Regions from separate parts of the Bacillus halotolerans genome, predicted to be linked through region 2. Evidence: riboswitches for the same ligand, from Rfam matches in the RefSeq annotation. Region 2 holds a riboswitch; the other holds the start of a gene.
The links. A riboswitch is a leader RNA that binds a small molecule or an ion and turns the genes downstream of it on or off. The one in region 2 is predicted to bind S-adenosylmethionine.
Positions count from the first base shown of each region.

Region 1: another riboswitch for S-adenosylmethionine. It lies ahead of metI (cystathionine gamma-synthase/O-acetylhomoserine thiolyase); the one in region 2 lies ahead of DIC78_RS21355 (2-hydroxyacid dehydrogenase).

Region 1 covers NZ_CP029364.1:729,240-745,057, reverse strand. The annotation lists gene thiO (glycine oxidase ThiO) at 1-38, shown strand, start outside; gene thiS (sulfur carrier protein ThiS) at 38-238, shown strand; gene thiG (thiazole synthase) at 235-1,005, shown strand; gene thiF (thiazole biosynthesis adenylyltransferase ThiF) at 1,002-2,012, shown strand; gene thiD (bifunctional hydroxymethylpyrimidine kinase/phosphomethylpyrimidine kinase) at 2,031-2,846, shown strand; gene fabI (enoyl-ACP reductase FabI) at 2,983-3,759, shown strand; gene cotO (spore coat protein CotO) at 3,860-4,585, shown strand; gene cotZ (spore coat protein CotZ) at 4,672-5,121, opposite strand; gene cotY (spore coat protein CotY) at 5,249-5,737, opposite strand; gene cotX (spore coat protein CotX) at 5,888-6,400, opposite strand; gene cotW (spore coat protein CotW) at 6,489-6,818, opposite strand; gene cotV (spore coat protein CotV) at 6,859-7,245, opposite strand; gene DIC78_RS03665 (DUF1360 domain-containing protein) at 7,401-7,757, shown strand; gene DIC78_RS03660 (hypothetical protein) at 8,044-8,250, shown strand; gene DIC78_RS03655 (YjcZ family sporulation protein) at 8,332-8,475, shown strand; gene spoVIF (sporulation-specific transcription regulator SpoVIF) at 8,641-8,895, shown strand; gene DIC78_RS03645 (ATP-dependent helicase) at 8,961-11,240, opposite strand; gene DIC78_RS03640 (hypothetical protein) at 11,356-11,610, shown strand; gene DIC78_RS03635 (GNAT family N-acetyltransferase) at 11,682-12,104, opposite strand; gene DIC78_RS03630 (YjcG family protein) at 12,109-12,624, opposite strand; gene DIC78_RS03625 (esterase family protein) at 12,653-13,375, opposite strand; SAM riboswitch class I at 13,542-13,662, shown strand; gene metI (cystathionine gamma-synthase/O-acetylhomoserine thiolyase) at 13,730-14,851, shown strand; gene metC (cystathionine beta-lyase) at 14,844-15,818, shown strand, end outside.
Region 2 covers NZ_CP029364.1:4,084,103-4,099,920, reverse strand. The annotation lists gene DIC78_RS21380 (DUF948 domain-containing protein) at 1-39, shown strand, start outside; partial or broken gene DIC78_RS21375 (hypothetical protein) at 108-886, shown strand; partial or broken gene DIC78_RS21370 (GNAT family N-acetyltransferase) at 930-1,461, shown strand; gene DIC78_RS21365 (MFS transporter) at 1,843-3,087, opposite strand; gene DIC78_RS21360 (FGGY-family carbohydrate kinase) at 3,181-4,659, opposite strand; gene DIC78_RS21355 (2-hydroxyacid dehydrogenase) at 4,676-5,698, opposite strand; SAM riboswitch class I at 5,796-5,887, opposite strand; gene DIC78_RS21350 (molybdopterin oxidoreductase family protein) at 6,036-8,078, shown strand; gene DIC78_RS21345 (hypothetical protein) at 8,190-8,486, shown strand; gene DIC78_RS21335 (Gfo/Idh/MocA family protein) at 8,711-9,868, opposite strand; gene DIC78_RS21330 (sugar phosphate isomerase/epimerase family protein) at 9,882-10,805, opposite strand; gene DIC78_RS21325 (LacI family DNA-binding transcriptional regulator) at 11,259-12,254, opposite strand; gene exlX (expansin ExlX) at 12,462-13,160, opposite strand; gene DIC78_RS21315 (YoaK family protein) at 13,451-14,128, opposite strand; gene DIC78_RS21310 (polysaccharide lyase family 1 protein) at 14,298-15,335, shown strand; gene DIC78_RS21305 (acetoin reductase) at 15,619-15,818, opposite strand, start outside.

The DNA of each region.
Region 1 (15,818 bases), 800 kb from region 2:
CCTTTCGAATTGATCGCAAGGAGGCGGTTCAGATATGATGCTTCAGCTGAACGGTAAACAAGTTGAGTGGGATAGAGACACAGGTACGATTCAGGATTTGCTTGCGTCTTATCAGCTTGAAAATAAAATCGTGATCGTTGAAAGAAATAAAGAAATTATCGGTAAAGAACAATATCACGAGGTAGAGCTTTCTGATCGTGATGTCATCGAAATTGTCCATTTTGTAGGAGGCGGATGAGAATGCTAACAATTGGCGGGAAACAATTTCAATCAAGGTTGCTGCTGGGCACGGGAAAATATCCATCGTTTGACATTCAAAAGGAAGCGGTGGCTGTTTCAGAGTCTGATATTTTAACATTTGCTGTGCGGAGAATGAATATCTTTGAAGCGTCTCAGCCTAATTTTCTGGAGCAGCTTGATTTATCAAAATATACGCTTCTGCCAAATACAGCAGGCGCCAGCACGGCGGAAGAAGCAGTTCGAATTGCACGGCTTGCGAAGGCATCCGGGCTTTGTGACATGATTAAAGTCGAAGTCATCGGGTGCAGCCGCTCCTTGCTGCCCGATCCTGTGGAAACGTTAAAAGCGTCTGAACAGCTTCTTGAAGAAGGGTTCATTGTGCTGCCGTACACTTCGGATGATGTGGTACTGGCGAGAAAGCTTGAAGAGCTTGGTGTTCATGCCATTATGCCGGGGGCTTCTCCGATTGGATCGGGACAGGGGATTTTAAATCCTCTGAATCTGTCATTTATCATTGAACAGGCGAAAGTGCCTGTCATCGTGGATGCCGGAATCGGATCGCCAAAAGATGCGGCATATGCAATGGAGCTTGGAGCGGACGGCGTACTGCTGAATACGGCCGTATCAGGTGCGAACGATCCGGTGAAAATGGCACACGCCATGAAGCTCGCGGTAGAAGCAGGACGTCTATCTTATGAAGCAGGCCGCATTCCAGCCAAGTCATATGGGACGGCTAGCAGTCCGGGAGAAGGTCTTCCTGTATGACGGACAGGTATTCCAGACAGGAGCTGTTTGCTCCAATCGGCCCCGAAGGCCAGAAGAAACTGAGAGAGGCGCGCGTTGTGATCATCGGCGCCGGCGCACTGGGAACAGCCAGCGCAGAGATGCTGGTGAGAGCGGGAGTCGGATCGGTGAAAATCGCCGATAGAGATTACGTCGAATGGAGCAATCTGCAGCGCCAGCAGCTTTACACAGAAAATGATGTCAAAAAGGAACTGCCGAAAGCAGCAGCTGCTGAGCAGCGTCTTCGTTCCATTAACAGTGATGTGGATGTGACCGGACTTGTCATGGATGTCACAGCAGAAAACGTATCGGAGCTGATTCGCGGCGCATCAATCATTGTAGATGCCGCCGATAATTTTGAAACCCGGCTCATTGTGAACGATGCTGCGGTGAAAGAAGGCATTCCGTTTCTTTACGGCGCTTGTGTAGGGAGCTACGGTCTCACGTTTACTGTATTGCCGGGAGTAACACCCTGCCTTCATTGTTTACTCGATACTCTTCCGATTGGCGGTGCGACATGCGACACAGCCGGCATTATCAGCCCGGCTGTTCTGCAGGTTGCTGTCCTTCAGGTGACAGACGCCCTGAAACTGCTGACGGGAGAGGAATGCGAGCCCGTGCTGCGCTCCTTTGACCTGTGGAACAATGAGCGGTCAGAGGTAAGAGCAGCGGGACTTAAAGATGACTCGTGTCCAAGCTGCGGCACAAAGGATTTTCCGTTTTTATCATACGAAAACCAAACGAAAGCAGCAGTATTGTGCGGCAGAAACACGGTGCAAATCAGATCCTCTTTCACAAAAGAAGCAGATCTTGACGTGTTGGCGGGGCAGCTGAGGCAGGCGGGGCTGGAAGTAGCAGCGAATCCGTATTTAATTTCCTGCCGCTCGGATGACATGAAAATGGTGCTGTTTAGGGACGGCAGAGCATTGATCCATGGAACAAATGATATTGCCAGGGCAAAATCCATCTATCATAAATGGATTGGGTAATAAAAGGAGTGTAGTTTGATGAGTATATATAAAGCCTTGACAATCGCCGGCTCTGACTCAGGCGGCGGCGCGGGGATACAGGCAGATATTAAAACCTTTCAGGAGCTTGGTGTATTCGGAATGTCTGCCATTACGGCGGTAACTGCTCAAAATACACTTGGCGTCCACGGTGTGTATCCACTGACTGCAGAGGCATTGAGAGAGCAAATTGACGCTGTGGCGGAGGATTTGAGACCGGACGCCGTAAAAACAGGAATGCTTTGGAATGCGGAAATGATTGAAGAAGTGGCAAGAAAAATTGATCAATACGAATTAAGCCGGGTGATCGTTGATCCGGTTATGATCGCGAAGGGCGGGGCGTCCTTGCTTCGCGATGAATCAATCGCTACGCTGAAGGAGCTGCTGATTCCAAGAAGCTATGCGATCACGCCGAATGTGCCGGAAGCAGAAGCGCTGACGGGTATGGCGATCCGTTCGCTTGATGACCGGAAGAAAGCTGCGGAACAGCTGGTGAAGATGGGTGCGCAGCATGTGATTATCAAAGGTGGGCACCAGCCTGAGGACAATCACATTACTGACCTTCTTTTTGATGGAAACATGTTTATGCAAATCAGCCATCCTTATATCGATACGAAGCATACGCATGGCACAGGCTGCACCTTTGCTGCGGCTTTAACAGCCCAAACCGCTAAAGGAGACAGCATCCATCAGGCATTCGAGGTTGCTGCCAACTTTGTCCGCGAAGCTGTGGAAAATACGCTCGGCATCGGATCGGGCCACGGACCGACAAATCATTTCGCTTTTAAACGAAACAGTATAAAAATAAACCGATGAGACCACCTGCTTATGGGGGTCTCTTTCATGTTTGACTTTGGTATGCGCTTTTCATCTGGACAAGGTTATGATATGATAGGTATTAAGATCAGGTACTAATACTATGTCTTTAACAAATATAGGAGGCTTTATACATATGAATTTTTCACTTGAAGGCCGCAACATTGTTGTTATGGGAGTAGCCAACAAACGCAGTATCGCTTGGGGAATTGCGCGCTCTTTACATGAAGCGGGCGCACGATTGATTTTCACATATGCAGGTGAACGCCTGGAGAAATCTGTTCATGAACTCGCTGGAACTTTGGAGCGAAACGATTCCATTATCCTTCCTTGCGACGTGACAAACGACGCGGAAATCGAAACTTGTTTCGCAAGCATTAAGGAGCAGGTCGGTGTGATCCACGGTATCGCGCATTGTATCGCGTTTGCCAACAAAGAAGAGCTTGTCGGCGAATACTTAAACACAAATCGTGAGGGCTTCCTTCTAGCTCACAACATCAGCTCATACTCACTGACCGCTGTCGCAAAAGCGGCGCGTCCGATGATGACTGAAGGCGGAAGCATCGTAACGCTGACTTACCTTGGCGGAGAGCTCGTTATGCCGAACTACAACGTGATGGGTGTAGCGAAAGCTTCTCTTGACGCAAGTGTGAAGTACTTAGCTGCTGACTTAGGAAAAGAAAATATCCGCGTTAACAGCATTTCTGCTGGTCCGATCAGAACATTGTCTGCTAAAGGCATCAGTGACTTCAACTCCATCTTAAAAGACATTGAAGAGCGTGCGCCGCTACGCCGCACGACTACACCTGAAGAGGTGGGAGATACAGCAGCATTTTTATTTAGCGATATGTCCCGAGGCATCACAGGTGAAAATCTTCATGTTGATTCAGGTTTCCATATCACTGCCCGCTAAGCAGATTCACCATCAAGCAGTCCCAAATAGGGATTGCTTTTTTATTTCTTCTGATTTTCAGCATTCTGTCATATAGATAGAATATGACAGAATCGGAGGGATGAAGATGTCTAATAAGAAAAGAAACGCGGATAAAAAACCGCTCATGTATATTGTTCAGCCGGATTATATGGAAACACGCTCGTCCATGCAGGAGATCGTCATTAAAAGAAAAGCCAAACCGGCTCCGACAAAAGCAGAGGAACAGCCGGTTTATCATGAAAAAGAGCGGGAAGACATTCAGGTAAAAGGTGCAATTGAAACAGAGGAAAAAGAGCGGGAAGACATTCAGGCAAAAGATGCTCAGCAAACAGAGAAAAAACAGGCAGAGGAACAAGTGAGTCAGCAAAAACAAGAGGCGAGAGAGCCGGAGAACCAGAAAAAGCAGCAGGAACCGTTAGAAGAGCCGCAGGCAATTGAAGACACCGCCAAACAGCAACCTCAGGAAGCGGAAAAAAAGGAAGAGCCTGCACCTGAAGCCCGTAAGCCTGAAAAGGAACCGGAGGCCGTTCATAATGCAGCTAAAGCTGAAGAAAAGACACCGCCGGCCAGAAAAGTGAAAAAACCGATGAGCAAGATGTCCATCCATGAAAAAATCGACTTTTTAACAAAACTGCCGCATAACATGCCGAGAGCGCTTTGTCTGATTGAAGCCAATGGGAAAACGTACAGAGGCGTGATTGTCGGAAGAAGAAATGATTCCGTTCTGCTTCGGACGACCGGAAACGGCGCTCCGACTGAGCTGGCGATCGATGATATCACATCTCTGCACCCGTTAGGTTTTTAATGAAAGCAAAAAGCTGCCCGGCAGATCGTTCCGGCAGCTTTTTTACATAGAGAAAAGCCTGCAAATCTGCAAGCTTTTCCGCCTTATCATGAATGATGATGTGTTCGATTGATTAAACGGGGATTTAAGCAATTAATCGCGCAGAAGCAGTCTAAATCCACTTCAATGCAGTAGTGCGTTTTTTCAAGTCGGAACACTTCACAAATCGTGTCTTTATCGGTGAAGTCCAAAATGTGTTTGTGTTCGTCAAAAGCGATTAATAAGGATAGCGTTGCGCAGCTGCCATGAACTTTTTCAACTCTAAAAAATACTGTATTAAAGCAAGGTCCGTTATCCAGCTCGCCGACATTACCGAAGGCGACTAAAGGCTTTGATTTTGATGTAAATATTGCAAAAGGCACTGTATTGCCTAATGAATGGCTTACAGACAAAAGCTTGGAGTGGCAGCCGGTCGGGCAATCCTCCTCAACCGCGTTTTGCAGATCTTCAATTTGTTCTACCGCTTCACGCACGCAGCTTGATGTTTTCTGGCTCATATTATCCCTCCTGCCTTGTAATTTTGAGACTGGCGAAATGATGGAGAGTCAGCTGCCTCACTTTCGAAGCAGCTGAATAATTTGCACCTGTAATAGAGCTTGGAAGGGGATTCCTCTTTACAAGTGTTTATCCATTGTGATGATGCTTTTTATCTTTATGAGGCGAAGTTCTGTCAACTAACTCTGGTGACAGGCATTGAATCGCACAGAAGCATCCGAGGTCCACTTCGATGCAAAAATCTGTTTTTTCTAGCCCGAAGAAATCCGGGTCGCAAGGGTGGCAAACACTTAAGGTATCGCCTTTGACATCGACCGGGCGTAAAATAGAAAGTGTTGCACAGCAATCGCATAATTTTTCAACGCGGAAGAAAATGGATTCAAAGCATTGCATATCATCCACAAATCCCCCCACGTTTCCGAATGTGGAGAACAATCCGCCTTTTTTATCAAAAACGAGAAACGGAATTGTGTCTTTTCCAGCAATCGTAGGGTTTAAAAGGTTGGTATAGCAGCCAGTCGGACACTGTTCTTCAACTGCCTCCTGCTCTGCTAAAATCTTTTCCACTGCATCGCATACACAGTTCTCATGCCGGCCATGGGTTTTTCCGCAGCTCATTGATTTCAGCTCCTTCTTTATAGGGTATTTGACTTTAGTCCTTAACAACATATGTACTCGTGCCTCACTTGGTGTGGGTGAACGTCTATATATTCATCATATGCTGGGAAAATAAGAAAAAGCAGAGCGTTTTAGCTCTGCTTTTAGGTCCTAGAGGACGAGTGTGATAACTAGGATGGCAATGAGAGTGTTTGTTGCTGTAGAGACAAGTGTTGCAATATCGACATCTACTGTTGAGACGTTTACGCCCCGGGAGCATTCGATGAGAAGTTTTTGGCGGTTTACTTGCTTGTTAGCTGTCAGCTGCAGTAAATCTTGTGCGACTAATTCAGCGATTACACCATCTGCAATGGATGTGAGAGTTGCTGTTACGACAGCGGCATTAATTGCAGTTACAACTGATGTAACGGCTTGAACGTCTGTTGATGTAACGTTGATGTCACAAGAGTCTCTGATAATAATTGTCTCATCGGAGACTTGTTTGTTAAGATTTGCCTGAGCCAGATCTTGATTGATAAAAGCATTGTCGTCGCCGAATCCATTGCCATTACAGCAAACATCGCAATGACATTTTCTTTCTTCTTTTTTATCTTTTTCTTTTTCGTCTAACGGATGGTCACAGTCAGGATCAAGTGCAACCCAAGAGTATGGTCTGCTTTCCATATCTATTCCTCCTTTTCTTTTACTGTTATTAAATGAGCGAGCCTCTTACTTTGACTGAGGCATATATCCTGATGAAGAACCCTATTTTTTATGATTGGTTTGAATTGTTATTGTTTTGCCGTCTTTGTCTGAGCTGTTCAATTAATTGCTCTCTGCGGCTTAGCGGTTTTTCGTTCTTTTTCTCTTGCGCGGCTGCTTCTTCTTTTTTCTTCTTTTGATTTTCAACTAATGCAGCTGATTTAGCCTGCAAGTCTTTTACCAGATTCAAGAGCATTTCTTTTTCTTCATCTGATACTTTTTTCATTTTGTCTTTCGTGACGCCGTGTTTAAGAAAGATATTTTGAACAAGCATTTTCGTCATTGGGTCAGCTTCCGGCAGCTTTGCAAGCTCTTCTTTGAATTTATCGTTATCTGACATTTGTTTTCACCTCGACTTTTAAGTTTATGAAAAGAAAGGGTTAAAGGACGTCAAGTTCATTGAGAATGCTGTTTAGCACCTGAAGCAAAATTTGTACAAAGGTTATTATTTCGTCGGCAGATAAAGTAATTTTGATGTTTCGGCTGTTGATAATTTTAATGATGGTTCTTTTTTTGATTTGGGAGTTATCGAGGATGAGTATTTCGCTTGCGACTGCGTCAGCTAAGTTCTCGTCGGCGATGACGAGCTGTGTTGCCAGGATAATCATTGTTGTGACCAAGGCTTGTATAGAAAGGGCAGCTGTTATATGTGACGTATCTATTGTGATATTTTCGCAATCAATGACTTCGATCTGCTGCTCGAATTCGCTAGATAATTGCTCAAATATTTCAGGATGCAGGGATTCAACTTTTTCTTCAAATGACATAACCTTCACTCCTTTCTTATCCATACTGTATATAATGCAGAAGAGGTGCAGAGCGGAATAAGAAAAATAACCAATTTTCAACAGGACAAGATACAAATTCATGAAAGCTAGGGTTTCTGCATATATGTGAAGGGGATGATGAAAGGAGTGAACCAGTGGTTATCAATTGGCTGTCTCTTTTCCTTCTTTCGCTTGCGGTCTTCCGGCTCGCGCGTCTTTTCGTGTTTGATACGATTATGGCGCCGCTTCGCAGCCTTTTTCATGAAGAGAAGGAGGAAAAGGATGCGGACGGGAACATTGAAACGTATATTGTCATAAAGGGAACGGGTGTGAGGGCGTTTATCGGTGAATTGCTGAGCTGCTATTGGTGCACAGGCGTGTGGTGCGCCGGCTTTTTGATTTTATGCCAGGCCTTTATTCCAGAGGCGGCCCAGTGGCTGGTTTTGCTGCTGGCGATCGCAGGGCTGGCCGGTATTATTGAAACCCTTGTATCAAAATGGCTGCAGGAATGAGGCATTCCCATCAGCAACTTTCCGTCAGTAATCGCATAAAATAGCATATATGACATAAGGAAAGGAAGGGATCAAAGTGAATCAATTTAACAAACCTTCCCAAAAAACTCCATATACAGATTCATCGTATCAAACAAAAAAGATCAAAAAGAAAGGCTGCGGGTGCGGCAATAAAAAGAAAAAACCTCAATAGCCTGACACTGACAAGAGACCGGAGATGTCCGGTTTTTTGTTTTTTTAACAATGTTGATTCGCTCAGCATATGTCATGAGAGGGAGGGGATCTCATGAACGAGTTTGAAAAATTCATAGAGGGCAGGTATGGACCGCACGATCAAAAGCAAAACAAACATGACAAGACGATCAAACATATTGAAAAGGAACTGGCTTTATTTGACGAAGCCGGCCTGTCGTTTGAACAAGAAATTGAAGAATTGGCTGAAAAGACGGAAGACTTACTGAAAAAACGGCAGGCTCAGCATGATCCATCATAAATCCGCAAACGCCCTATGCGTATATCCAAGCCGATCATGATGTCTCACATAGTGTATAGAGAGTAAAGGAGGTGCTTAGTTATGGGATTTGGTTACGGAGGCTGCTGCTACGGCGGCGGTTATGCTGGAGGATATTCAGGCGGCGGTTACGGTTCAACATTCGTTCTTGTGGTCGTACTGTTCATTCTTCTCATCATCGTAGGTGCATCTTTTTTTAACTACTAAGAAATGAATGAAGGAGGAAGTGCGGATGATTTCCGTGCTTCTTCCTTACATTGTGTACCCTTTGCTGCTTTTTAAATCAGTACCTTATTTTTTGATTGTGAACCATCACATTATGCGTAAAGCGTTCATACAATACTGTATTACTCCGCCAAAAGGAGGCGTATCATGGATAATCAATTTTTTAAGAACATTGAAAAGAAAACAGGCGTGAACATGCAGGATGTCATGAATCTTGCAGGATCACTCCAAAACGCCAATTTTAAAGATGAAAACACAGTCCGCAGCGTCATTAAACGCGTGGCGCAGCTGGCAAACAGACGCGTGCCGAAAGAAATGGAAGATAAGATTGTCCAGTCCATTACAAGCGGAAAAGAAAAGCTTGATTTTGGAACGATTTCTAAAATGCTGGATAATAAATAAGCGGATGGCCTGGGCAGCGGGCCTTTTTTACAGTGAAAAACCCGGCAGTATCACTGCCGGGCTGTTTATTTGGGCAAAGGCTGTTTCGTTTGCTGCAAAAGAGGATACAAAAACCTTGAACGGTGGGCGGTTTTGCCGCGCCTGTTTGCGGGACAAGACAAATATAAATGCTGTTTGGCCCGTGTCATTGCAACGTACAGAAGGCGTCTTTCTTCCTCAAGCGGAGCTTCGTCTCCCTTTCTCGCTGTTTCTAGTGAGAAATCATGCGGGATGGAGCCGTCTACCGTGCCTAATACATAGACGGTTTTGAATTCGAGACCCTTTGACCGGTGAATGGTCATCAGCTGAACGCCGTTTTCATCCGTTTTGTTTTTTTCAGCAGCCCGCATGTGATCGACATGGGCGAGAAAGTCAGGGATGGTTTTGAATTTTTTGGCGACAACCTTGACGTCACGCAGGTCATCAGAGCCTTTTTCCAGCTTATTTCCTTCGTTGCCCCGTTTTTTTAAGTATTCGGAGAAGCCCATTTTTCCTTCGGCAAAGGTAATGGCTTCCACCGGCTTCATGGTGCGGATGCTTGCGAAAAAGGGCACGATTTTTTTGATTTTATCCAGCTGGAACGGCTTCAGATCCGGCAATTTGGCCAGCGCTTTGATCATGGAGCAGTCCTCGGTAATCGAGAGCGCCTTCAGCGTGTTTAAAGCAGACTGTTTTAGAAATAAGGCAGGCAGCAAGTGCTTAATCGCTTCAGTATCATCCTCGTTTTGGCTTGCGTACAAGTATGCGAGTATCTGGCGGACGATCCTTCTGCTGTAAAAGGACTGGACGCCGCGATCTGCGGTATACGGAATGGATGATTGATGAAGCCTTTCATAAATGGCGCGGCCGGCGCTGTTTGTCCGGTAGAGAACCGCAAAATCTTCAGGTTTTGCGCCGTTTTGAATTTTTTCTTTCATATCGGAAACCACCATTGTCGCTTCTTCTTCTTCGTCATAAGGATAAAACAGCACAGGGACCTGCGCGTCGTCACGTGCGGCTTCCAGCATCTTGGCATACCTGTTTTTGTTCTTTTTCACGACAATATCAGCACTGGAAACGATCGGATGTGTTGAACGGTAGTTCGCTGTTAAATAGATTGTTTTGGCACCGGGATAATCCTTTTGAAAATCCAGAATAAAAGAAGGGCTGCTGCCGCGAAACGCATAGATTGACTGATCATCGTCACCGACACAGCACAGGTTTTGTTCCGGACTCGCCAGCATTTGCATGATTTTATATTGAACCGGATTAATGTCCTGAAACTCATCGATTAAAATATACGTAAACCTAGATTGATATTGCTCCAGAAGGTCAGGCCGTTCTATAAACAGTTCATAGCAGGCTGACGCCATATCATCAAAATCAAATTGGCGGTGTTCTTTTTTCTGGCGCTCATAATATTCGTATAGGCGGTAGACTTGTTTTTCCCACTCATCCTTTAAAGGAATATGTTCATTCGGCAAATAAGTGTTTTTCCAGAAGCCGATTTGCTGCAAAGCCTGATCGACAGGGAACTCTTTCTCATCTACGCCTTCTTCATAGAGTGCTTTTTTCATATATTGTTCCTTTTGCCACTCCATTTTAAGCAAATGTTCGCCATTCCATTTGGCAGAATCATAGTGATATAGGATTTTATAAAACAAGCTGTGGAATGTTCCGGTGACAAGTCTTCTGACTTTTGACGGCTGTAATCCGTACTGCTTCGCCATGCGATCTTTCATTTCCGCGACGGCTTTTGTTGTAAAGGTGACAAGCAGCATATGTTCCGGCGGTATGTCTAAGTGTTCGATCATGTGGGCAGCGCGCGCGGTCAGCACACGTGTTTTTCCGCTTCCTGCACCGGCAAGCACCAATAAAGGGCCTTCCGTTTCCGTGACAGCTTTCAGCTGATCTGTGTTTAAGCCGACAGTCGGAAAAAGGCTCATATCAGGTGTTTCCGGTCTTTTTATAAAAGGTGTACCAGGTTTAATATGTCTTGGAGTCTGCCATTCCGTGACACCGGGTGCCGGATCAGCTGATATCGCTTTTCCTTTAGGCAAACGAAAGACGCCGGATTCCTGAAAGTCTTCTTTTCTCTCTTCTTTCGCCGGTTTCGGTTCGCAGGCTTCCTCACACGCCGGGAAATCACCAGGCTGCCGGTGAATAAATGCAGGCGGTTCAGCGATGTTGAGCCTTAACAAAACAGGCTTTCCGCAATGAGAACAAAATAAATTCCCTTTTATTCCTTCTTCATAGAGGAATTGATAATGTTCTCTCGAATATGTATGTAAATGTATTGTTCGATCATTCAGTCGGGCGCATTTCAAAAAGGGGTCCTCCCAATAAAAAGGTGTTCATTACAGACAAAGACTATCATATCAAAAGAAACGTGTTTCAAAAAGTAAGTTTAAGGGAAAAGAACAGCAGAAGGGTGGGGATCGTATGATATATGCAGGTCAAATTCAGAACCAGCAATACGCTCAATATGCCAATCGCACAATAGGCCATAAACAGGATTATGCCGGAACAGAGAAGATCAGCTATGTCCCATTTCAGCGGGTATACAAGGAACTTGAAAAGCAGCAGGAGAATCTAACGGCTGCTGAAAGGAAAGTAAACGAGGCAAAACGTAAGCGCTCTCTTTATAAAAGATTTCGAGAAAAAGGGATAGGCACATCTATTAATCGATATGTATAAAAAACCGTTCACATGAGAGAGCGGTTTTTTATATGCGAAAAAATCCGGATCTCAGAAGACCCGGATGGTGTTTAATCCTTAATCATTTGCAAATGGGGAATGCCGGCATCGAGAAATTCCTCTTCAGACAGCACCCGATATCCATGTTTTTTGTAAAATGGCACTGCTTGTGTCTGCGCATTTAACATAAAACCTGAAGCACCGCCGTCTGCTGCCGCTTTTTCCAGCGCTTTCATAATGATGCCGCCGACACCGGCTGAGCGGTGGCTTTTTAAGACACAAATTCGCTCTAATTTGCCGTATCCGTTTTTTAGCCGCCATCTTCCGGCGCCGACCGGCTGATCTCCGTCATATACCACAATATGCTCTGATTCGTTTTCTAGCTCATCAATTTCTTCTTCAGCTGGTACGTTTTGTTCTTTGACAAAGACTTCTTTTCTTACATAAAATGCATCTTTCATTTGTTCTTCATTTTTTGCGATAACTGCTTCCAATCGTTTATTCTCCTCCGCCTAACAGGAACGTTTCATATACCGTCCACGAACCGTTTTCCAATTGATACAGCAGATGAAAACGGTCAACAATTTCTTCATGAGATACTTCCTGCATTTTTAACTGCCCTAATACATCCGAATGCTCATCGTCGGAAAGGTTTTGGCCGACCGTCACATGCGGAACAAAATTGTATTCCTGATTACCGGCTAATACACCGGTGTAAAGTTTTTCATTCAGTGTTTTTAATTCTTCCGTCGGTTCTGCTTTAATGTAAATGACATTATTGACAGGCGCAAAAGAACTGTATTTGGTCATTTTGAGAACAATTGGATGAGATTCTTTAGCGATTTCTCTCAATTGTGATACCAATTCACCGGCTTCCTCTTCTGTAAATTCAAATGAAGATCTCAGCGTCAAATGAGGCGGGATCAGGGAATAGCTCGGATCATAGCGCTTTCTGTAAGAGTTCGCGAGATCTTGCAGTTTTTTTGATGGAAATAAAACAATTCCGTATTTCATAGTATGTCCCTCCTGAAAATAAAGTATGTTAGAGCATTTTTTTCAGAGCCGGCGTAATGAGCGGCTGCCAGTATGTCCACTTGTGGTCTCCGTCAAATGGCTCAAAATAATAATCGGAAAGCTTTTCCTCCAAAAGCTTTTTCAGCTCCTGATTCGGTTCTGTGAAGTCCAAAATATTGCCGTCTGTCGTATGGACGTCTGTTTCTTTTGTTCCGATTTGGTGATAAAGAGAGAGGTGTTTAATGTCGTCTGACTGTTTCACGGCTTTTAATACATGTTGATCTACATAGGGAGACTGCATGATGATGTTACCAAACATATTCGGATAATCAAGCGCTGTCATAAGAGAAACGGTCGCTCCGAGAGAATCACCGATCAGTGTCCGCCCGTAGCCGACTTGGTACGTCGGAAATTCATGGTCCGCAAAAGGAACTAGCTCGTGGGCAATAAATCGTTTATATGCCGAAAACTTAGAACCTTCCGGATGATAGGTTTTTCTGCGTTCTTTTACATCCTTGTAAGGAACACCGATAATAATGCATCGGTCTATTTCTCTTTTGGACAGCAATTCCTCCACTTGTCTGCCGATTCTCCCCAGCCTGAAATAATCGTGGCCGTCCTGCGCGATAATAAGATGATATTTATAAAGAGGGGAGTAGTTTGACGGCAGATAAACGAGTACTGTCATTTCCTCGTTAAGCTCTTTTGAAAAGAGCTTCTTTTCTTGAACTGTGCCGTTTTTCGGTGCCATAATACATTCCTCCAGGACATCACTAGACTTTCTTGCGTTTGAAATTATTGTACCATGAATTATTAGAAATTTCTCTCTTTAAACAGTTCGGTGCCCGAAGAAAAAAGTATTGAAATAAACTGCAAATTGCGCTAATATAAAACAATCAGAAAATTGAAATCGATATTTCTTATCGTGAGAGGTGGAGGGACTGGCCCTTAGAAACCTCAGCAACCGGCTTGTTTTGCATACGTGCAAAGCGCCAAGGTGCTAAATCCAGCAAGCGTACTATGCTTGGAAGATAAGAAGAAGCGTTAAACCCCTTCTTCTTATGAAGAAGGGGTTTTTATTTTGAAAAGGGAAGGTGTCAGCTATATGTCACAGCACGTTGAAACGAAATTAGCCCAAATCGGAAACCGAAGCGACGAAGTAACGGGAACAGTGAGTCCCCCTATTTATTTATCAACAGCATACCGCCACAGAGGGATCGGCGAATCGACCGGATTTGATTATGTTCGGACAAAAAACCCGACACGCCAGCTTGTTGAGGACGCGATTGCCAGTTTAGAAAACGGAGCGAGAGGGCTTGCCTTCAGTTCGGGAATGGCAGCGATTCAAACGATTATGGCACTGTTTAAAAGCGGGGATGAACTGATCGTTTCATCGGATTTGTATGGGGGCACGTACCGTCTGTTTGAAAATGAATGGAAAAAATACGGCTTGACCTTTTATTATGATGATTTCAGCGATGAGGACTGTTTACGCTCCAAGATTACACCAAATACAAAAGCGGTGTTTGTGGAAACACCGACAAATCCGCTGATGCAGGAGGCGGACATTGAAAAGATCGCTCGGATTTCAAAAGAGCACGATCTTCTGGTGATTGTTGACAACACATTTTATACACCGGTTTTGCAGCGTCCGCTTGAGCTTGGAGCCGACATTGTCATTCACAGCGCAACCAAATATTTAGGCGGGCATAACGATCTGCTTGCGGGGCTTGTTGTTGTCAAGGATGAACAGCTTGGAGAAGAAATGTTTCAGCATCAAAACGCCATCGGCGCCGTCTTGCCTCCGTTTGACTCATGGCTTTTGATGAGAGGAATGAAGACGCTCAGTCTCAGAATGCGCCAGCATCAGGCGAACGCGCAAGAGCTTACGGCCTTTTTAGAGAAGCAAGAAGAAATCAAGGATGTGCTTTACCCGGGAAAAGGAGGCATGCTGTCCTTCCGTCTGCAAAAAGAAGAGTGGGTGAATCCATTTCTAAAAGCACTGAAAACGATTTGCTTTGCAGAAAGCCTCGGCGGGGTGGAGAGCTTTATTACATACCCTGCCACACAGACGCACATGGATATTCCTGAAGAAATCCGTATCGCAAACGGTGTCTGCAATCGTCTGCTGCGTTTTTCAGTCGGAATTGAACATGCGGAAGATTTAAAAGAGGACCTAAAACAGGCGTTATGTCAGGTCAAAGAGGGAGCTGTTTCATTTGAGTAATCACAATTGGACGCTGGAAACCCAGCTCGTGCACAATCCATTTAAAACAGACGGTGCAACCGGGGCGGTCAGTGTACCGATCCAGCACGCATCGACCTTCCATCAATCTTCATTTGAAGAATTTGGCGCATATGATTACAGCCGCTCAGGCACGCCGACAAGAACAGCTCTCGAAGAAACAATTGCCGCACTGGAAGGCGGAACGAGAGGGTTTGCTTTCAGTTCAGGCATGGCTGCGATCTCAACAGCATTTTTACTTCTCTCACAGGGCGATCACGTTCTTGTGACAGAAGATGTATACGGCGGAACCTTCCGCATGGTGACAGAGGTTTTGACCCGTTTTGGCATTGAGCACACGTTTGTTGATATGACGGATATCAACGAAGTGGCGCGGAATATCCAGCCAAACACAAAGGTCATTTATATGGAGACACCGTCAAATCCGACACTTGGAATTACTGATATTAAAGCGGTTGTCCAGCTTGCAAAAGAAAACGGCTGTCTGACCTTTCTGGATAATACTTTCATGACACCGGCACTGCAGCGTCCGCTTGATCTCGGCGTGGATATCGTGCTTCACAGCGCAACAAAATTCCTGAGCGGACACAGCGATGTGCTGTCAGGACTGGCTGCTGTCAAGGATGAAGAACTTGGGAAGCAGCTGTATAAGCTGCAAAACTCGTTCGGCGCCGTCCTTGGCGTGCAAGATTGCTGGCTCGTGTTGCGCGGCTTAAAAACATTGCAGGTCCGTTTAGAAAAAGCGAGCCAAACAGCGCAGCGGCTTGCGGAATTTTTCCAGAAGCATCCGGCGGTGAAACGCGTGTATTATCCGGGGCTGTCTGATCATCCGGGGGCCCAAACCCATAAAAGTCAGTCGATGGGAGCGGGTGCTGTGCTTTCTTTTGAGCTTGAAAGCAAAAAGGCCGTTAAGAAATTAGTAGAGAATGTATCACTTCCGGTCTTTGCT
Region 2 (15,818 bases):
AAAGAGGTGTGGCACGCAGGACATTTGAATAGAGGTTAAATATGAATGATATCCCGTTGTAACGTTTAAAATGGACAATGGGATATCATTTTTAGGGAGGTTCACCCATGATTGGAAACCGCAGCGGTTTAGCAGCATTTGCAGAGAAATTAAATACTCTTCCGGTATCAAGACCGCTTTCGAAAACGGATTTGCTCACTTCCCCATTTCGCATACACCAAGAAAACGCGCTTGAAATGTACTATTCACCTCATAATGAATATATCAATCAAGATGCTTCAGTTGTGATTTCAGGCATAACGCCGGGTTTTTCACAGATGAAAACAGCTTATGAAACAGCCGCAGAAAGCTTGCGCAAAGGCCGATCTCTAGAACAGATAGCTTTAGACACCAAAAAAGCGGCAGGACTTTCTGGAACTATGAGAGATAACCTGATTACGATGCTGGATCAATGCGGGCTGCCGCAGGTTTTAGGCATTCAAAGCGCCGCACAGCTTTTCGGCGACTTGCGCCATATGCTTCACACCACTTCTGTTATCAAATACCCTGTTTTCATTCAACAGAAAAACTATACAGGACATCGTCCGGCTATCCCCCGTTCATCTATGCTAAGCACTTATGCATATAAGCATTTTCCCGCTGAACTTGAAAAGCTATCGAGCCCTGCTCTTCTTATCCCGCTAGGCAAAGCAGCCGAAACAGTCTGTGAAACACTGATCAGGGAAAACAGCAAATGGCGGCTGACCTGCCTACACGGCTTCCCTCACCCATCGGGCGCGAACGGCCATCGAACGAAACAATTTAATAAAAACAAAGAGGAATTAGAAAAACAAATCCGCTCCTTTGCTTCATCAAATTCGATTTCGTTATAGAAAAGAGGAAATAAAAGAGATATGATAAACCTACATACACCATAAGGGAGGGATTCGGTGTTTCCTGAATTAGAAACCGTCAGGCTTATTCTAAGAGAGTTGACAGAGAAAGATGCGGAAGCCATTTTTACTTGTTTTTCAAACCATGGCGTCACACGCTACTACGGACTTGATCCCTTTGAAAGTATAGATCAAGCAAAAACAATGATTCATCAGTTTGCCGACAATTATCAAGAAAAGCGGGGAATACGGTGGGGAATTGAAAGAAAAGACACCAAAGAACTGAACTCATCGGTACGACTGGCTTTCATGCTTTGGCCCCAAGCATAAACGTGCAGAAATCGGTTATGAAATCAGCCCGGCGAATTGGCGAAACGGCTATGCGTCAGAAGCCATTTTAGAAATTGTGTCTTTCGGCTTTGATATCCTTGAACTAACGAGAATCGGTGCAGTTGTTTTTATGGAAAATGAAGCGTCAAATCGTTTGCTGTTAAAAATGGGATTTGAAAAAGAAGGCGTATTAAGACAATATATGTACCAAAGCGGTGTCCCTTATGATACAAATGTTTATTCTATGATAAAATCATGAAAATCAGAGAATGAGCAGAGATTATAGCTGCTCTTCCCTAAGTCTCTCGTCTGTTTTCACTCCGCAGGGTATATTGCAGAAACAAGATAAACTGAATGCTATCCAACGAATTTAGTTAGCGTGCCAGCAACTGGCTGCGCGCTCACACTTCCTGTCACACACCGCTTTGCCCCAAACCCGCCACTCGATCATGTGCTTTTGAAACATCATCCATGAGAGTTTAAAAAGCGATATAAGTGCAGAAGCGATCGCCCAAACTATTTATTGAGCGGACTCCTAATGATAAAGTCCCGTCCAGACAATCATCTGCGCGGCACTCTGTAACTGAAACCATTGCTGAAAAAAAATCATAAAAAGCGCCCTGTTTCAGGGCGCTTTTCATCAGGATGCATATTGAGGGGAAGTCTCTTTCTGTACTTCTTTTTCTTCAGGTAGCTTAATACATTTCGTCATGACTGCACTCGCAAGATAAAGCACCGCAAAAATCCAGACAACGCCTTGTGCACCAATGAGTCCGATGAACATCCAAGCTAAAGCAGGTCCGACAAATGCCGATAAGCCGGCTGCGAGGTTCAAAACGGACATGGCGGCTCCTTTGTCTTTTCCGGCAACTGTCGGCACGATCGCACCAATCGGCACGTAGCCTGCCAGCAAGCCGCCCCAGATAAAGCCGATGATGCTCACAACCGCCATATTCCCGCCTGAAAAAACAGGCGCATAGTATAATAAAACAGTGAAAATGCCGCAGCCGACTCCTCCAAACCAAATGACGGTGTTTTTCCATCCAAATTTATCACCGACAATTCCAAAAATGAGGTTAAATACAATGTTGCCCAGAAAAATCGTTCCCCAAATCTGCAGCCACACATTAGTTGAAATGCCGTGCTGAGCCATGTGCATCGGCAAAAACACAGGGAAACCATATGTGCCGATGCTGTTGATGATTCTAATCATTCCTCCTGTCAGCACCCGCGGATTGGTAACAAGAATGGTAACCCCTTTTAAAAGCTCCTCCGCCGTTTCTGATCTTTTTCTTTTCTTTTTTTCAAACCGGTCTTTATTAATAAACAACGCGAAGACTGCACCGAGGCATACCCAGAAAATAGAACTCCACAGCGTATTTAAATAACCAAACGTTTTAATTGCATAACTTGAATACCAAGCACCGAAAACAAACATGCCCAGACAATACGCAATCCAAAACCAGCCGACAGCTGTGCTGAGCCTGTTCTGCGGTGTTCTGTAGATGACCCATGTCAAGAAGGAATAAGCAAAAAGCGGGTATCCTAAGCCTTTAATAAAGTAAGTCACATACATGACAGGCAGATTTAGCTGTTCAAATCCGAAGACGATAAAAGCCGCTGTACCGATCACATAAAACAACAACCCCATAAACATCGTCCGCTTTACGCCAAATGCTTCCAGACACACACCCGAAAACCATGAAGCGATGGCCAGTGAAATGCCGTATATACTAAAAATCGAAGCGGATTGCTGAACGGTGAGCCCATTTTCAATCAGAAAAGGACTGAGCCATCCTTGTTCAAGACCGTCTCCCATCATAAACAGCACAACCCCTAAAAACCCCCATGCCAGCCGCTTTGGTATACCAATTTTATCTAACATATCTGTATCCTCCTTAGATGCTTATCTCAATTACCGTATTACCTCATTAAAGTAATAAAATGTATAATTCCTCAATTGGCGGCAAATTCCGCCTTATACTAATACCTTGTTTCCCGATGACGGCTCTAACCCTGAAAAGAAGCGTTGGACCTGCTTCCACTCCTCGTATAAAGTCATTTCTATCCGGCAATCCTGCGGTTCTATCACCCGAACACTTCCAGACATTTCTTCGGTCAATCTATAGGCCTCATTGCAAACCACAGCAGCACCAACGACTGATGCATGACTGTACCCTTCTTTGACATAGATTTTTTTCTGAAGAAGATTGGCAATATATTGTGTAAATGCTCTGCTTTGGAATCCGCCTCCGCATCCCCACACATAGTCACGATCAAACGGAGTGATCTCTGTTAAAATGTCAAAGTTCCATTTGATTGAACATGCAATCTCCTGTAAGGCCGCGCGTACAAAATGCGCTCTGCTTAAATGGGCTGAAAGCGGTACATCAAAGAGAAAGCCGCCTTTCGTCAGGGCGTTTTTTTCTGCCGATAAATACGAACCGAGGGAAGATACACATGCATGATCTTCCTTAGCAAGAGCAGCAATCTCTTCTTCCATCACATCGTACTGTTCATTCGGATAGAAAATATCCTTTAGTTTTTGAAAATTCAGACCCGTTACCCCGGGATTTGTCTCCGCAAGCCACTGTCCTTGATCTGTGTGGCAGTTCAGCCAGGCTTTATTTTGTCTGTCCTCATGAATTTCACCAATAATTTTGGTAATCGGTGTTGTCGTACCTGATACTATGACTGCGTCTCCCAGAGCAGCACCAGTGCTTTTGACAGCAAGCTGTGTATCTCCCCCACCCGCTATAACCTTCGCATGATGTGATAGTCCCAATTCTGCCGCATACTCATCTGTTATCGATCCAATGACTGTTCCCGCTCTTACTAGAGGCGGAAGAATAGATGGCGAGAAACCGAATATATTGCACATCTCTTCTGACCATGTATTTTGTTTTACATCAAACAGCAGCGTTTCCGTCGCCTGTGACGGTTCATATGTCAATACTCCGCTCAACTGATACGTCACCCAATCACTGATGCTTGTGAAGCTTGCAGTTTTTTCCCATAAGGAGGGCTGGCGGTGCTTTAAACCATAAAGCTTGAGCGCTGAAAAAAGCGCAGTCGGCAGACGGCCTGTTCGGCTGTATACTTCTTCCCGATTCGGTATGTTTTCCTCCCACTCCCTGCCCCGATTGTCAATGTTGGGCAGACCGAGGAAAGACTCACCATTTTGATCAAACAGCACGATCCCCTGTCTTTGACTTGTTGAAGTGAGACCAATAATTTCAATATGATGAGAACGAGAAATCGCACGTTTAGCCAGATTCATGATTTGATTCCACAGCGCCTGTGGAGAAAAATAGCGGCTGTCCGGGTAAAGCGGCTCGGTCGTATATACAATGTCCTCCCGTTCAACCGTTTGAACGCTTCCCGACACACTTACGACCGCAACTCTTGCATTGCCAGTGCCAATGTCAAATACGAGATAACCTTTTTGTTTCGTCATCCTGATGCCCTCCTTTTTACACCTCTGCTTTAAGATCGTTTTTGTTATATAAAGTCGGAATATTGAGAGTTTTTTCATCCCTCCACTTTTTAAGCGCTTCGTTCAGAATGGTAACGTGATGATCCTCTACTTCAAATGTTGCTCCTGCTAAATGCGGTGTTGCCAGAACATTAGGCAATGAAATAAATTCATAATCCGATTGCTCTGGCGGCTCATGATAAAAAACGTCTAATATCGCACCCCTGATTTTACTTTCTTTCAGTACAGATAAAAGATCCTCTCGGTTTACCACGACAGCTCTTGATGTATTCACGAAAATGGCGCTCTCTTTCATCAAGTCAAAATACGGCCGATCAATGAGGCCAAGCGTATCATCTGTACGCGGCAGATGAACAGAAACGATATCACTATCTGAAAATACCTTCTCCAGAGATACTTTTTCATATTGCGGATAATCGTGCTGTACGTATGGATCGTAATACAAAACCTTGCAGTCAAACGCAGTCAGCAGTTTTGCAATTCTTTGCCCAACCGCTCCGAATCCGACCATACCCACGGTTTTTCCTGTTATTTCATTACCTTTGAATTTGGCATATGCCTGCAAATAATCGCTGTTCCATTTTCCATCCTTTAGCCATTGATTAGAGGTATTCGTGTGCCGGAGAAATGAAATCACATTTCCAATAAACATTTCAGCAACAGCTTGTACGTTGCGCCCAGGTGTATAGAAAACCGGAATGTCTCTGTTTGACGCTGCTGCCACATCAACATTGGAAGGCATTCCCCTGCATACTCCTACAAATGAAAGTTCCGGCATTGATGCAAACACGTTTTCTGTCACCTGATCAAGCTCAGTAATCAAACCCGTCGCATTTGATCCTTTTAATAGCTGAATCAATTCATCTTCCCTGTATGCCCGGCCGTTTTCTTTCCAAGACTGATAAACAACGGAACCGAACAATTCTTCAAGCTCTTTTCGTCCTTCTTCGTTGTACGGTGCTGTAATCAAAACCGTCATGATGCAAAACATCCTTTTCATCGTTATTTTTCACACAAAAAAATCTCTCTCCAAAGATGGAAAGAGATTCATGTATAGGCGCACTCTGCCACAGACAGAAGCCGGTATAAACCTTACTTTCCTATCTTTCAAGCTGACGCTTGCTGGAATTGGCACAATAATGTTGCCGAGGTTTCATAGGGCCAGTCCCTCCACCTCTCTTGATAGAAAATGTTTTGTATGTAATTTTCAGAATTGAGAATACGTTAATCATAAAGAAGACCCAGATTGATGTCAATGTCTTTTTTTCAGAATTGACGTTATCATTCGAAATGTTATAATTCTTACAATATATCTAACTAGGGAGAGGAACTGGGCTATGAAATCGTTCGCCACTCAACAAAACGGCATTTTTAAATCCGTTTGCTCACTGGACTGCCCGGACCAGTGCGGATTGCTGGTACATAAAAAAGACGGGAAAATTGTGAAAGTGCAGGGTGATCCTGATCACCCCGTGACAGCCGGAAATATATGCAACAAAGTACGAAATATGGCTGAGCGCCTCTATGATGAAAAGCGGCTGACGACTCCGCTGAAACGAACAGGTGTGAAGGGCGAGGCAGAGTTTAAACCAATTTCTTGGGAAGAAGCGATTGACACCATCACATCCCGCTGGAAACAGCTGATTGATGAAGAAGGAGCTGAAAGCATACTGCCTTACAGCTTTTACGGCAATATGGGAAAATTAACGGCTGAAGGAATGGACCGCCGCTTTTTTTACCGCTTGGGCTCAAGCCAGCTTGAGCGCACGATTTGCAGCAAAGCCGGATCAGAGGGCTATAAATATACCATGGGTGTGAGTGCTGGAATCGATCCTGAAGAAACGATACATACGAAACTGTTTATCTTTTGGGGAATTAACGCAGTCAGCACAAACATGCATCAAATTACAATCGCTCAAAAAGCACGGAAAAAAGGCGCAAAAATTATTGTGATTGATGTGCATAAAAATCAGACAGGGCGTCTCGCAGACTGGTTTATTCCTATAAAACCCGGTACCGACAGCGCGCTTGCCCTTGGCATCATGCACATTTTATTTAAAGAAAACCTCCACGATGAAGCGTTTCTTTCAGCATATACAGTCGGCTATGAAGAACTGTGCGAGCATGTGAAACAGTATCATCCAGAAAAGGTATCCCTGATCACTGGTATCAGTATCGACGATATCTATCAGCTGGCAAAAATGTATGGTGAAACCTCCCCTTCCTTTATCAGAATCGGAAACGGCCTTCAGCATCACGACAACGGCGGAATGATTGTTAGAACGATTGCCTGTCTACCGGCGATTACCGGTCAATGGATGCATACAGGAGGCGGAGCCATCAAACATAACAGCGGGATTTTAGAATATAACACCACCGCGCTTCAGCGTCCTGATTTACTGAAAGGCCGCACACCGAGATCGTTTAATATGAATCAGCTGGGCAGAGTTCTTCTGGAAACAGACCCTCCTGTTCGCTCCCTCTTTATTTATGGGACGAATCCAGCCGTTGTGACGCCAGAAGCGAACAAAGTCAGACAAGGCCTCCTGCGGGATGACTTGTTCACCGTGGTTCATGATTTGTTTTTAACAGAAACGGCCAAATATGCGGACATTGTACTGCCCGCTGCATCTGCTTTTGAAAATACTGATTTTTACACCTCATACTGGCACCATTACATTCAGCTTCAGCAGCCGGTTATTGAGAAATACGGAGAAAGCAAGTCTAATACCGAGGTATTCCGGTTATTGGCTGAGGCAATGGGATTTACGGATCAGGAGCTCAAAGATTCAGATGAAGACTTAATCCGCCAGGCACTTCACCATCCGGATAATCCTTATTTAGCGGAGATTAGTTATGAATCACTCACTGAACGTTCATTTATGAAGGCGAAGCGTGAAAAGCCGCTGTTTCCGGGTACATTGCCGACTCCGAGCGGAAAAATAGAATTATATTCAGAAAAAATGAAACAAGCCGGTTTCCCGCAGTTACCGACACATACGCCGCTTGCGCCGGATCATGAATTCCCGTTTATGTATGTTCCCGGGCCGAATCATAATTTCTTAAACTCAACGTTTTCCAATAATGCAAAGCACGTCAAACTTGAAAAGACACCGAAACTCTTTATCAACACGATAGATGCCGAAAAACACGGCATCACTGATGGTGAAGCCGTACGGATTTGGAACAGCCGAGGTGAGTGTGAACTAACCGCCGCAGTCGGAGAACAAGTGCTTCCAGGTGTTGTCGTCAGTCAAGGATTATGGGCAGATGAACCAGGCAAAAATCAGCTTGTTAACGCCCTAACCCCCGACCGCTTGGCTGATATGGGCGGAGGCGCCACTTTTTTCTCAGGCCGAGTGCAGATTGAAAAAGCATAGAAACCGTCCAGAGCTTGCTCTGGCGGTTTTTTGTGTGCACAGTCAACAAAAATGAAACCAATGGTATAGATTGACCGTATAACATGACGATTACATAATGGAGGCATACACATGGACGTTTTTTTAGGAATCGGTATTGCATTGGCTGGATATTTTATCGGAGAAGGATTAAAGCATATTAACAACCCAAAAGCTAACGAAAAAAATGACATCATGCTGATTAAAGAACGAGATATTTACTTTTACATCGGGCATTTTTTAGGAATAACCCAATCGGAGGCGAAACTCTTAGCAAAGGATCTCACAGACCTCCCTCATATTGATATTAACGGAAAAAGATATGTGCAAAAACATATCTTAAGAGAATGGGTATTAACATTAGGAGAGAAACAACAAGCGAAAGATTAATGCCAATTTTTACAGGAGAGCGGTTCTTTTAGGCACCGCTCTTTCCTAATCAACTGTCCTCCAGCCTGTAGTGATTCTCTGCAGTATAGATCGGCCTCACTAAAATTTCGCTCCTTGGGTAGTGATAAACCGGTCAAACCATAATTCAAAATTCATATCACCGCGAGTTCCAAAGCTATGATGATGACATCCAAATTGATATTAGAGATAGCGCTCTCAAAATATTATTGATATTCCACCCATACAGCTCCGTTATCAGCGGACCGTACGCAATTTTGTACCCAACGGACGCCTTCTACTCCCGCTTCAATTCCTGGATACCACGTTTGATTCAAGTCTTTCCCCCGCTCCATTGCTGCAGCAAAACGGGAATACAGATTGGACCATGCTTCAAATAACCCCTCCGGATGTCCGCCTCCAATGCGGTCATCTTCTAATGCTTCCTGATAAAGATACTCCATTCCGCGTTCTAAAATTTGTGCCGGTTTTCCTTGTATTTCGAAACGAAGCTGGTTAGGCTGCTCATCCCACCATTCAATGCTCGCTTTAGAGCCGATTACACGTATTTTCTGGCCATGCATAGATCCTGCATTTACACAAGAGGACCAGACTGTGCCGACCGCCCCGTTATCATATTCCATGATCGTATAAGCATTATCCTCTAAAGGCGCTCTGCTTTTGACAAAGCTCTGGCGAGTACATAATAGTTTTTTTATTTTCATACCCGGCAGCATCACTTCAGACAAAAATAATGGATGAGTCCCTAAATCCCCCAATACGTAGCTTGGACCAGCAAATTTTGGATCTACACGCCATTTCGTACTTAGGTTATGACATTCAACAGGATCGGAGTGAAATCCGTGTGCAAATTGCATATTGATAATTCGAATGTCACCCAATTCTCCGTTTGCGATCATCTGACGCGCCTGTTCAATCATTTGATGTCCGGAATAGCCATATGTAATGCCGACAACTCTGTTTTTTTTCTTTGCTAGATCCTCTAGTTCATTTGCTTCTTCGAGTCTAAAACAGAGAGGCTTTTCACATACAACATGTAAACCGGCATTCAGAGCAGCCTTGCAAATTTCATAATGCGTGTTATTTGGTGTCGCGATGGAAACAGCTTCAATACCGTCTTCACGTTTTGCTTCTTCTTCAAACATTTTCCGGTAATCCGAATAGCAGCGATCCGGAGAAATGTGCAGATTTACACCGAACTCTTTTCCCCGTTCCGGAATAATATCAAATGCACCTGCTACCAGCTGAAAGTGATGATCACGCAATGCAGCTGAGCGATGAATATACCCAATCTGACTGCCTCGTCCTCCTCCTACCATTGCCCAGCGAATGGGTCTTTCAAGCTTTTTTTCCCCATTAATCATTTACATTCCCCCTTTAATAGCCAATACTTTTCAAATAAGCAATACTTTGACTGACATCTCTTAAACTAGTATCGGAATTTCTCGGATCACGTTCTTGCTCAATCGTAATGTACCCATGATAATTAATTTCTTTCAGCAATTTGTGAATGGAATCATAATTAATAATTCCTTGGCCGATCGGGCACATTACTCCTCTTGCACAAGCATCAAAAAAGCGGATATGCTCGCCCATCACCTGCTGGTATACTCTTAAATCAATATCTTTAAAATGGATATAGTCTAAACGGTCGGCACAATCTCGAAGCCATTGCTCCGGGTCCATCTTTGAATAATACAAATGTCCTGTATCAAGACAAAGACCCGCGACTTCATATGGAATATCCTTTAATAACTGCTGTATTTCATCCTCAAATTCAATATAACCTCCCGCATGTGGATGGATCACGGCACGCACACCATATTGTTTCCAAGCCCGCTCTGCGAGTATCCGAATGTGAGACATCATACGACTCCAATCCGTTTCGGATAAACGTATGGCTTGATCGGGATGCCCCGCCTTGTAATCTCTTTCATCGTGTCCCCAGTCAATCAAGACCAAATAAGGCGGTGTAAAGTGCTGGCTATCTTCATGAAAGGAGGATGGGAGTTTTGTAATAAGAGAACAAATATCGTCTACTTGCCGCAACAAGTGATTCAAATGAGACTCAGTTACTAAATCATCAAAAATCGTTCCGGCAATGATTGTCAAATCGTTTTTAGAAAGCTCTGACTGCACTTGTTCTATGTCCAATGGAATATAGCCGTACGGCCCTAATTCAATCCCTTTGTAACCGGCTTGCGATGCTTCCCGTAACACTCTCTCCCATGGCGGAAGATACGGATTTTTCGGATTATCTACGCCCCAGCAGCAAGGCGCACCAGCAATGTGAATACTCATCCAAAACACCTCTGATTTTTATTATGTCATCGAATAAAGCGCTTTCTAAAAAAGATAATAAATAATGTTTTTATAGACATACAGCCATTAATCTACCCCTTTTCTTACTAGATTAGTTGATCTCTTTAAAACTGTCAGACAGAAAAATAAAGCGCTTTATCATTAATACAATAGAGATCTGATACGTTAAAAATCAGATTCTATTGCCAAAAATCGAAAGCGCTTTATATTTTGTGAACTGATTGTATAATATTCAGTATATTTTGTAAATATGTTTCGAACTTTTATTTTCAAAAAATAATCAACAGTACACAAACATATATTCACATCGACCCGCTTTATTATGAGATTTGAGTCTTTTTTGTAGCACATATAAACAGCAAAACAGCGGATTCAATATCTGCTGCTCACTTTAATTGTTTATATTGACTCTTTTTAAATAACATCACAGTTTCAACGATGATAAGTTGTTGATTTTCGAATAATTAACTTTGGCAAAACTAAAATCTTTTGTTTTTCAACGGCTTTTCCTTCTATTTCTTCAATCAGCAAATCCACGGCCTGAGAACACATCTGTTGAACTGGTACTTCTACCGTTGTTAAAGGAGGATCACTGCTCTTCGATAACAGGGTATTATCGAAGCCAGAGATAGAGAGTTCATCTGGTACTGAGACATGATTTTCGCGCGCCCCGAGAAGCGCAGCAATTGCTAATACATCATTGCAGCAAATGATAGCTGTGGGCGGATTAGGAGAATGTAATAATGAAGCGGAAACACATTGAGCAGATTCCGCGGTGGATTCACTTACAGCAATCAGGTCATCAGGAACACCAAGCCCAGAGTCCTGTAAGGCCTGTTTATAACCGCGAATGCGTTCCCGGCTGCTAGAATTGTCTTCGGCAATAACTGCAATCCTGGAGTGGCCAAGCGCAATGAAATGGGAGGCCAGTTCATATCCTCCCAAAAAATTATCAACGGTAACTGTTGTAAGAGATGAGTACGGCTGAGAATCAGAAAGTAGGATAACAGGGACATTATCGTTAATTAATTCTTGAACCACTTCTTTATTTTTAAAGCCGGCGGCTAAAATAAAACCATCTACACTTTTCTGCCTTAGTAAAGACACATACCTCGCTTCCTTCTCTGTGTTTAAATCAGTACTGCAGATGACGACATTAAATCCATATTCATGTGCTCGATCCTCAACTCTGCGCGCCATCTCAGCAATCAAAGGATTCGCAATATCCGGTAAAAGAAATCCTATCGTTGATGTCCGTTTCCCTGTCAAAGCTGATGCCAGCACACTCGGTTTATAATTTAATTCTTCCATGGCACTCAGGACTTTTTGTTTTGATTTTATCCCAACCGATTGATGATTGATGACTTTAGAAACTGTTGAAATGGATACTCCTGCTTTTTCTGCCACATCATAGATCGTTGTTTTCATTCGTTATGAACCTTCTTTCTTCATGCGAGTTACCAGCTTATTAGAAAGCGCTTTATCATTATTGTATAGATAACTGCGATTAATTCAATAAGACGAACTATGATATTCCTTTTCCATAAAAACAAAAAGCAGGATTGGTAACCCGCTTTTGATAAATTTATTTATTTTCAGATTTTTTCTTATAATCTGTTTTTCTCAACCCATCTATTATTCAGGAAACTGAACATGCCCGGGAACTGTGTACGCCCCAGATGATCCGTTTGCAGGAAGCTTTGGAATCGTGTCTTTTACAACTTTTCCTCGAATGTCAGTGATTCTGACTTTAAGAGAGCCCGTTCCTAAATTGGTGCTGAGGAAATGATTATAGTCCGTTTTCTCCATGTTGATCCACTTTCCGTCTTTGTAGTATTCCATTTTCATAACGGGATACTTGTGATTTCTAACTTGGATTGCCGCCCACCACTGGCTGCTGCCTTCTTTAATCCGGTATGTGAAATTTCCAGTGATTGGCGCTTTGATCACGCGCCATTTGATCTTGATTTTTCCATCTTTCATAGCACCGATTTTGCTGAAGGCATTGGGTGAAAGATCAAGGGCTCCTCGGGCACCCTCAGGATATAGATCGGTAACATAGACGATCGTCTTCCCCTTTGGCCCTTCCACTTCAAGATAAGAGCCGGCAAGAACTGCTTTCACACCGCCGTAATTAAGATCCTTTGGGTTAATTGCCGTAATTTCCATGTCAGATGGGATGGGGTCAAGAAGGAATGCCCCTCCTGAATAGCCTGACCCGGTATAGGTTGCATAGCCTTCGTGCAAATCGTTATAGGCTGCCGAAGCCTGCGGGCAAAAACAAAGAATCATCAACATAACCACGCTAATAATAGCACTGATCTTCTTTTTCATAGACATCCTCCTAATCCATATCGAATGAGAATCATTATCATTGTAATACTCATTCGATATGGATTGAAAGAGGACATAGATTCATAGATTGATTTATGTCTAATTCACTATTCTATATATATCGAAGGGTGCGTTTTATACGACTATCCAATACTTATGTTCAGATGCACATATGAGCCAAAATTCTTGTTTCATTAATATGGATACAATATGGATAGCTATAGTGAGGATCTGAAGTATATCAGCTCAAAAAATTCCCATCCCCGCTTGAAATCGCAAGCGGGAGAATTTCACTTTACCTTTTGCAACTTGGTCAGAGCAGTAAGTATAATACCTAAAATGAGCACAATCGGAAACCAGATAATAATGTAATGAAAATGTGGATCTGCAAAAGCTACAATAACAGCCCCCACACAATATAATATGATGGCCAGCGCCCTTAACACAGCATCTCTTAAGAATGTTTTATTCTGTTTAGAGAAAAACAACCGGCCGGAAAGATCCTCTAAAAGAGAAGCCAATGTTCCGGTCAAAACTGTAGAAGAAATGCCTGCAATCCCCAGTTGTTTAGCTGCTATTGTTTGTATCCCCATGGCAATACTCAAAAGGATAATAAGGATGTACACCGGAACGAAAGCAGCAGATATTGAAAGACAAGCAAAAACAAATAAAATGAACGCTTCAATTGCCAGAGCTTTTGTTACAGCGGATGGCCAAAATGTTTTCTCTGCCTTTCCAACAATGATCGTGGAAACAATCACTCCCACGATAAAGCCGATTAGCGCAGTTAAAGAATGAAAAACAGTGACTTGAAGAGATTTTCCGATTGCTAATCCCAATAAAACGATATTTCCCGTCATATTAGCAGTGAAGACGTGTCCTAGGCTTAAATAACCGATCACATCCACGATTCCCGCTGTTAAACAAAGAAGAGAAAGCAAAGTGTTTCGATATGCTGCAGCAGTCAATGGTGTATCAATCCTTTCGTGTGGTTCCAACTGTAACTCTTTTATTTGCATCAAAAAACATATAAAATCCCGGTTTTGATCAGGAATATAGACTCTATTCTTACTGTTGTCCAACTGTAATAATAATCCATATGTAAATTATTTAAATTTGAAAGGAAGCTGAGTGGCTTTGAAACGATTTTCTTTATTATTTGCCGTATTAAGTTTATTATTGCTTCTCTTGCCTGAAAAAGCTTTAGGCGCCGTCGATTTTCCAAATACCTCGACGAATGGCATTTTAGGATTTGCCGGAAATGCAAAAAATGAAAAAGGAGTCTCTAAAGCCAGCACAACCGGCGGAAAAAACGGCCAGATCGTTTATATCCAAAGTCTAAATGATTTAAAAACCCATCTGAGCGGATCAACACCTAAAATTTTAGTGCTTCAAAATGATTTAATCGCTTCTTCAAAAACAACGGTAACGATTGGTTCAAATAAAACACTTGTAGGTTCTTACGCTAAAAAAACGCTGAAAAATATTTATTTAACAACATCTTCTTCATCCGGAAACGTCATCTTTCAAAATCTGACCTTTGAACACAGCCCGCAGATTAATGGAAATAACGATATACAGCTTTATCTAGATTCAGGCATCAACTATTGGATCGACCATGTTACATTTTCAGGACACAGCTATAGTGCTGGCGGAAGTGACCTGGACAAGCTGTTGTATATCGGTAAATCAGCTGATTATATCACCATCAGCAACTCAAAATTCGCAAATCATAAGTACGGTTTAATTTTAGGATATCCGGATGATTCCCAGCACCAATATGATGGCTATCCGCACATGACCATCGCCAACAACTATTTTGAGAATTTGTATGTAAGAGGCCCGGGGCTGATGAGATATGGCTATTTCCATGTCAAAAACAATTACAGCAACAATTTTAACCAAGCAATTACCATCGCGACAAAAGCAAAAATATACTCTGAATACAATTATTTTGGAAAAGGCAGCGAAAAAGGCGGAATCCTTGATGACAAGGGCACCGGATACTTTAAGGATACAGGAAGCTACCCATCCTTGAACAGGCAATCCTCTCCGTTGACAACGTGGAATCCAGGCTCTAATTACAGCTACCGGGTTCAAACTCCGCAGTACACAAAAGAATTTGTCACAAAATATGCCGGATCACAAAGTACAACATTGGTTTTTGGCTACTGACACAAAGAGGGCTTGCATCATAACGCCAAGCCTCTCTTTATGGCTATGTATTGTTCGTCTGGCTTGTGTCTAAACTTGCTTGTCAAACATATCATTCCTGCACAAGATGAACATGCTTACGGACCAAATATTTTTTTGCCAAAATGTATACTCCATTTTCATTGAATGAACACACGGACCTCTGAATTGCTTTTCTTATTATACAACTAGGTCAATATGGTTTCATCTCAAACAAAAAGAATCCATTTCTAAAATGGATTCTTTTATTTTACTGTACATTCTATCATCTATAAACCAGGCCGCCATCAGTTAAAATAGCTTGACCGGTGATATAATCTGAATCATCTGAAGCTAGAAATGAGACTAAATTGGCCACATCTTCAGGTGTTTGATATCTTTTAAGTGCAATGTCTGAAGAGAATTTCTCAAAAGCTTCTCCTGGTTTTAAATCATCGCTATGTTTAACCATTTCTTCATCAATAC